One region of the Oceanobacillus sp. FSL W7-1309 genome, then DNA from elsewhere that is predicted to be linked to it. Evidence: a T-box and tRNA genes for the amino acid it is inferred to sense, from the RefSeq annotation. Region 1 holds a T-box; the other regions hold tRNA genes.
The links. A T-box is a leader RNA that pairs with one kind of tRNA and senses whether it is charged. The one in region 1 lies ahead of alaS (alanine--tRNA ligase), so its partner is inferred to be a tRNA-Ala.

Region 1 (2,234 bases):
CTTCCACCTTGATAATATTTTGAATAAATTCACGCTGACGTAAAACTTCTGGGTAGAAGTCTTTCATTATTTCACCAACGGTATCGACTAATTCATACATAAATGATTTCTCAATTCCAATTTCTTTTGCAAATCGAACTGCTCGTCGTATGAGTCTTCGTAGTACATAGCCTCTGCCTTCATTTGATGGAACCGCACCATCACCTATTGCAAAGCTTACCGTGCGGATATGATCAGCAATGACCTTAAATGCCGTATCACCCTCATCACTATTTCCATAGGTAGTATTTGCAATAGCTTCCGTTTTACGGATAATTGGCATAAATAAATCCGTATCAAAATTCGTTGGTACCTGCTGAATGATCGATGTCAATCGCTCAAGGCCCATTCCAGTATCAATATTTTTCTTTGGCAACGGTGTGTACGTGTCATCTGGATTATGATTGAACTGGGAAAATACAAGATTCCACACTTCCAAATAACGGCTATTCTCTCCACCTGGATAAAGCTCTGAATCATTGGGATCATTTCCATATGCTTCACCACGGTCATAGAAGATCTCCGTATTTGGTCCACTTGGTCCTTCACCAATATCCCAGAAGTTTTCCTCTAAGCGAATAATTCTCTCTTTTGGAATTCCAATTTCATTCAGCCAAATGTCATATGCTTCATCATCCTCTGGATGTACGGTAACAGATAGTAATTCTTTATCAAAACCGATCCATTTCTCATCCGTCAAAAACTCCCAGGCCCAAGTTATTGCTTCTTTTTTAAAATAATCACCAATGGAGAAATTCCCTAGCATTTCAAAAAATGTATGGTGTCTTGCTGTGAAGCCAACATTTTCAATATCATTTGTGCGAATGGACTTCTGTGCATTCACAATACGCGGGTTTTCCGGAATTACTCGACCGTCGAAATATTTCTTCAATGTTGCAACCCCACTGTTAATCCATAATAATGTTGGGTCTTCGACAGGAACTAGAGAAGCACTTGGTTCTACCTGATGTCCTTTCTCTTTGAAAAAGTCAATAAAGAGTTGTCTTATTTCTGCTGAGCTTAATTGTTTCATGAATCATTCCTCCAAACGTTTTATAAAGCGAAACTTCATTCAGTGGGGTTTTCGTTCTTCCTCCACTGAATGTTAGTTGAACAAAATTAGGAATTTACAGGCTGTTTCCCCCAACCTTCACGCGATTCGGGTTCCCTCACACTTAAAAATGGGGGGATTACAGCTCGTTAATGCGTGATAAAATTAAAAAATCCCCTCTCTGCATTGAATGCAGGGACGAGATTTGTTCGCGGTACCACCCTAATTATGAATGATAAAATCATTCATCACTTAAACATGGTAACGGTATGAGACCGACGGGGATTAGCCGTACTCCAGCTTAGCTTTCCATGAGGCTATGTTTAGGATTTCTTTCAACCAAGGAAACCCCTCTCTTTAAACTAGCTGCTCATGTACTTTGTGCCTTCTTCGCGTTTCATTTATTATGATAGCGTAATTATAAAAAACTTTTGTTGCATTGTCAATGATTAGACCGTAGAGAAACAAACTGTATGGCAATCACTTTTAAAATCGTTAATGCAGGGACAGCCAATATCATACCCCAGACCCCAAATAATTGACCACCTAATAATAAAACAAAGATGATTGCTACAGGATGAATTTTAACCGTTTTCCCCATAATATACGGAGATAAAAGGTTCCCTTCGATTACTTGAATGACAAAAATAGCAATAATCACAAATATTACAGTGTTCCCCCCTATTGTATAGGAAATCATCACCACAGGGATTGCACCAATGATTGGTCCGAAATACGGAATAATATTTGTAACTCCCATTACAATCGCTAAAAGCAGCGCGTAATTAACATCAAGCAATTTAAAAATGATTAGACATGCAATACTAACAAATAAACTGACGATCAGCTGTCCTCGAATATAGCCTCCAAGTCCTTTATCAACTTCTCTCAATAATTCAGCCGCTTCATCCTTATATTTATTTGGAATAAACCACATAAAAAAAGATTCGATCTTCACATAATCCTTGATGAAGTAAAAAACGAGTACTGGTATAACCGTTATAATAAGAATCATGTCGAAAATTCGTGTAAAGCCTAAGGCAAGCCTACCAAGTAAATTATCCAAGGATGTTTCTAAAGTTGCTATCAGCTGATCAATTTTGTCATGTACTGTTTCAGGTAAAAACGAAGTATAGCTGTATAC
Region 2 (2,234 bases), on a different contig from region 1:
ATTTCTTTGTTTATACTTGGGAAAATTTACCTGGCCCGTTGGTCAAGCGGTTAAGACACCGCCCTTTCACGGCGGTAACACGGGTTCGAATCCCGTACGGGTCACCAATATGGAGGATTAGCTCAGCTGGGAGAGCACCTGCCTTACAAGCAGGGGGTCGCAGGTTCGAGCCCTGCATCCTCCACCATATTTCATCTTAATACTTTATTTCATACCGCGGGGTGGAGCAGTCTGGTAGCTCGTTGGGCTCATAACCCAAAGGTCGTAGGTTCAAATCCTGCCCCCGCAACCAAAAATATAAAATTAAATTAACTTGAAATAAGCTAAAGCTAGAAATACTGGATAAATGTATCCGCTAGTTTTAACATATATTATTATTATTGGTCCGGTAGTTCAGTTGGTTAGAATGCCTGCCTGTCACGCAGGAGGTCGCGGGTTCGAGTCCCGTCCGGACCGCCAGATGCCGGCCTAGCTCAATTGGTAGAGCAACTGACTTGTAATCAGTAGGTTGGGGGTTCAAGTCCTCTGGCCGGCACCATTTATTACAGTAGGAGCCATTAGCTCAGTTGGTAGAGCATTTGACTTTTAATCAAAGGGTCGAAGGTTCGAATCCTTCATGGCTCATCTCATATGCGGGTGTGGCGGAATTGGCAGACGCGCTAGACTTAGGATCTAGTGTCTTCGGACGTGGGGGTTCAAGTCCCTTCACCCGCATTTTATTACTTGTCAAGCGTATAAGTAATTCAGCGGTAGAGCATTATCTTGCCGTTTCAATTTTCTTACTCAGCACTATAGGCGCCCGTAGCTCAATTGGATAGAGCGTTTGACTACGGATCAAGAGGTTAGGGGTTCGACTCCTCTCGGGCGCGTTATTCCGGGAACTTTAGCTTGGTAGAGCCCTTGGTTCAGGACCAAGGTATTGCAGTTTGAACCTTGTTTTCCCGATTATCTTTCTACATGGGGCCTTAGCTCAGCTGGGAGAGCGCCTGCCTTGCACGCAGGAGGTCAGCGGTTCGATCCCGCTAGGCTCCATTTGAATATTGGCGGCGTAGCTCAGCTGGCGAGAGCGTACGGTTCATACCCGTGAGGTCGTGGGTTCGATCCCCTCCGCCGCTACCATTCAAAATTAAATAATTGTATAATGGCGGTCGTGGCGAAGTGGTTAACGCACCGGATTGTGGCTCCGGCATACGTGGGTTCAATCCCCACCGGTCGCCCCATTATATTATGAAGAAAATATTAGGACCCTTAGCTCAGTTGGTTAGAGCTATCGGCTCATAACCGATCGGTCGCAGGTTCGAATCCTGCAGGGTCCATTATAAGTTCACCGTAATGTGGAGGTATACCCAAGTCTGGCTGAAGGGATCGGTCTTGAAAACCGACAGGCGGGTCAAACCGCGCGGGGGTTCGAATCCCTCTACCTCCTCCATACATAAATAGTTAATTAAATAATTGGCTCGGTAGCTCAGTCGGTAGAGCAACGGACTGAAAATCCGTGTGTCGGCGGTTCGATTCCGTCCCGAGCCACCATTATAATGTGGAGGGATAGCGAAGTTGGCCAAACGCGGCGGACTGTAAATCCGCTCCCATCGGGTTCGTAGGTTCGAGTCCTACTCCCTCCACCATATTATATATTACAATGCGGGTGTAGTTTAGTGGTAAAACCTCAGCCTTCCAAGCTGATGATGAGGGTTCGATTCCCTTCACCCGCTCCAATTACCTTTTCTTTGGGCCTGTAGCTCAGCTGGTTAGAGCGCACGCCTGATAAGCGTGAGGTCGGTGGTTCGAGTCCACTCAGGCCCATTCCTATATATTCTTACATTGGATTAAATTCCATACAATTGTATGTTATTATATACTTTTACATTTGCGCCCTTAGCTCAGTAGGATAGAGCAACAGCCTTCTAAGCTGTGGGTCAGAGGTTCGAATCCTCTAGGGCGCGTATAAACTATTCCACAGTAGCTCAGTGGTAGAGCAATCGGCTGTTAACCGATCGGTCGTAGGTTCGAATCCTACCTGTGGAGCCATTTGGGGAAGTACTCAAGAGGCTGAAGAGGCGCCCCTGCTAAGGGTGTAGGTCGTGTAAGCGACGCGAGGGTTCAAATCCCTCCTTCTCCGCCAGTATTTGGTTCACCAAGTGATAAGGATTTTGGTTTGTTTTTTTATCATAGGTTTAAATTCTGTTATCCCCTTAACTATATAATGAAATATCACTCCACAATTATGTAGGTCC
Region 3 (2,234 bases), on a different contig from region 1:
ACGGAGGATTAGCTCAGCTGGGAGAGCACCTGCCTTACAAGCAGGGGGTCGCAGGTTCGAGCCCTGCATCCTCCACCATCTTTTCTTTTAGATGAAATATATTTGTTATATCGCGGGGTGGAGCAGTCCGGTAGCTCGTTGGGCTCATAACCCAAAGGTCGTAGGTTCAAATCCTGCCCCCGCAACCAAATCTTTTGGTTTAATTAGATATGTTATTTGCAATATGGTCCGGTAGTTCAGTTGGTTAGAATGCCTGCCTGTCACGCAGGAGGTCGCGGGTTCGAGTCCCGTCCGGACCGCCATTTAAATATTCGGAGGTATACCCAAGTCTGGCTGAAGGGATCGGTCTTGAAAACCGACAGGCGGGTCAAACCGCGCGGGGGTTCGAATCCCTCTACCTCCTCCATTTATAATTTGAGTTTTGTAGTTAAATAACACTTGGCTCGGTAGCTCAGTCGGTAGAGCAACGGACTGAAAATCCGTGTGTCGGCGGTTCGATTCCGTCCCGAGCCACCATTTATCTTTCGGAAGTTGATTCTTTCTATATAAATCTAATAGTTTACAGGAAGCCAACAAGCCGGCCTAGCTCAACTGCTAGAGCAAGCCGTTTACTTCATCGAGTAACTACCATGTGCAGGCTTGCGAGGAGTGGAACTTCTCCGAGTGTTCTTGCAACACGACGAGCCTACTTGATGGACTTGCTGTTAATCATTTGGTAACTAGATAATCATTTGCCGGCCTAGCTCAACTGGTAGAGCAACTGACTTGTAATCAGTAGGTTGGGGGTTCAAGTCCTCTGGCCGGCACCACTTTTTACAAGTAAATAATAATTATCATTAATACCTAATATATATTTTTGAGCCATTAGCTCAGTCGGTAGAGCATTTGACTTTTAATCAAAGGGTCGAAGGTTCGAATCCTTCATGGCTCACCATTCGCGGGTGTGGCGGAATTGGCAGACGCGCTAGACTTAGGATCTAGTGTCTTCGGACGTGGGGGTTCAAGTCCCTTCACCCGCATTACTTTTTACTTAAGAGGAATTTTTGTTGCAAATTCAGTATCCTTTTCTTTGCCCTTGCCGGGGTGGCGGAACTGGCAGACGCACAGGACTTAAAATCCTGCGGTAGGTGACTACCGTACCGGTTCGATTCCGGTCCTCGGCACCATATGCGCCCGTAGCTCAATTGGATAGAGCGTTTGACTACGGATCAAGAGGTTAGGGGTTCGACTCCTCTCGGGCGCGCCATAACGGGAAGTAGCTCAGCTTGGTAGAGCACTTGGTTTGGGACCAAGGGGTCGCAGGTTCGAATCCTGTCTTCCCGACCATTTTATTTATATCATACGGGGCCTTAGCTCAGCTGGGAGAGCGCCTGCCTTGCACGCAGGAGGTCAGCGGTTCGATCCCGCTAGGCTCCACTTCTTAAAAAAACGATATAATTTATGCGGGTGTAGTTTAGTGGTAAAACCTCAGCCTTCCAAGCTGATGATGAGGGTTCGATTCCCTTCACCCGCTCCAACTTACCAATATGGGCCTGTAGCTCAGCTGGTTAGAGCGCACGCCTGATAAGCGTGAGGTCGGTGGTTCGAGTCCACTCAGGCCCATTCATCTTTTTTGAAAAAAGATGTTGACATCTTTTTGCGAAGATGATATGATATAAAAGTTGTCGAAAGCGAAGAAATATTTCGAAAGTAAAATATTTTAAAAAGTTATTGACAACAAATTGGAAGACATGATATATTAATAAAGTCGCTTCAAAAGAACGACAAACAAATTTGCTCTTTGAAAACTGAACAAAACAACCAGTATGTCAAGAAAAAGGAAACTCGTTTTTCTTTTTAAAACAAGTAGAAGTCAGCTTCTACAAAAGCTAAGTATTACAAACTTTTATGGAGAGTTTGATCTTGGCTCAGGACGAACGCTGGCGGCGTGCCTAATACATGCAAGTCGAGCGCAGGAAATAAACAGAACCCTTCGGGGTGATGTTTATGGAATGAGCGGCGGACGGGTGAGTAACACGTGGGCAACCTGCCTGTAAGATCGGGATAACTCGCGGAAACGTGAGCTAATACCGGATAACACTTTTCATCTCATGGTGAGAAGATAAAAGACGGTTTCGGCTGTCACTTACAGATGGGCCCGCGGCGCATTAGCTAGTTGGTGAGGTAACGGCTCACCAAGGCGACGATGCGTAGCCGACCTGAGAGGGTGATCGGCCACACTGGGACTGAGACAC

Region 2: it has a tRNA-Ala gene. The T-box ahead of alaS (alanine--tRNA ligase) is inferred to sense a tRNA for this amino acid. The anticodon was not compared.
Region 3: it has a tRNA-Ala gene. The T-box ahead of alaS (alanine--tRNA ligase) is inferred to sense a tRNA for this amino acid. The anticodon was not compared.

What each region holds. Positions count from the first base shown of each region.
Region 1 covers NZ_JBBOBX010000002.1:912,546-914,779, forward strand. The annotation lists gene alaS (alanine--tRNA ligase) at 1-1,072, opposite strand, end outside; T-box leader at 1,282-1,490, opposite strand; gene NST46_RS17270 (AI-2E family transporter) at 1,533-2,234, opposite strand, start outside.
Region 2 covers NZ_JBBOBX010000001.1:416,662-418,895, reverse strand. The annotation lists tRNA gene NST46_RS01965 (tRNA-Glu) at 33-107, shown strand; tRNA gene NST46_RS01960 (tRNA-Val) at 112-187, shown strand; tRNA gene NST46_RS01955 (tRNA-Met) at 216-292, shown strand; tRNA gene NST46_RS01950 (tRNA-Asp) at 383-459, shown strand; tRNA gene NST46_RS01945 (tRNA-Thr) at 463-538, shown strand; tRNA gene NST46_RS01940 (tRNA-Lys) at 552-624, shown strand; tRNA gene NST46_RS01935 (tRNA-Leu) at 633-714, shown strand; tRNA gene NST46_RS01930 (tRNA-Arg) at 796-869, shown strand; tRNA gene NST46_RS01925 (tRNA-Ala) at 960-1,032, shown strand; tRNA gene NST46_RS01920 (tRNA-Met) at 1,043-1,119, shown strand; tRNA gene NST46_RS01915 (tRNA-His) at 1,145-1,220, shown strand; tRNA gene NST46_RS01910 (tRNA-Ile) at 1,243-1,316, shown strand; tRNA gene NST46_RS01905 (tRNA-Ser) at 1,337-1,429, shown strand; tRNA gene NST46_RS01900 (tRNA-Phe) at 1,455-1,530, shown strand; tRNA gene NST46_RS01895 (tRNA-Tyr) at 1,540-1,625, shown strand; tRNA gene NST46_RS01890 (tRNA-Gly) at 1,642-1,715, shown strand; tRNA gene NST46_RS01885 (tRNA-Ile) at 1,730-1,803, shown strand; tRNA gene NST46_RS01880 (tRNA-Arg) at 1,870-1,943, shown strand; tRNA gene NST46_RS01875 (tRNA-Asn) at 1,954-2,028, shown strand; tRNA gene NST46_RS01870 (tRNA-Ser) at 2,032-2,122, shown strand.
Region 3 covers NZ_JBBOBX010000001.1:1,837,641-1,839,874, forward strand. The annotation lists tRNA gene NST46_RS08640 (tRNA-Val) at 3-78, shown strand; tRNA gene NST46_RS08645 (tRNA-Met) at 112-188, shown strand; tRNA gene NST46_RS08650 (tRNA-Asp) at 226-302, shown strand; tRNA gene NST46_RS08655 (tRNA-Ser) at 314-406, shown strand; tRNA gene NST46_RS08660 (tRNA-Phe) at 441-516, shown strand; tRNA gene NST46_RS08665 (tRNA-Thr) at 734-809, shown strand; tRNA gene NST46_RS08670 (tRNA-Lys) at 859-934, shown strand; tRNA gene NST46_RS08675 (tRNA-Leu) at 938-1,019, shown strand; tRNA gene NST46_RS08680 (tRNA-Leu) at 1,078-1,166, shown strand; tRNA gene NST46_RS08685 (tRNA-Arg) at 1,170-1,246, shown strand; tRNA gene NST46_RS08690 (tRNA-Pro) at 1,250-1,326, shown strand; tRNA gene NST46_RS08695 (tRNA-Ala) at 1,344-1,416, shown strand; tRNA gene NST46_RS08700 (tRNA-Gly) at 1,443-1,516, shown strand; tRNA gene NST46_RS08705 (tRNA-Ile) at 1,529-1,602, shown strand; rRNA gene NST46_RS08710 (16S ribosomal RNA) at 1,885-2,234, shown strand, end outside.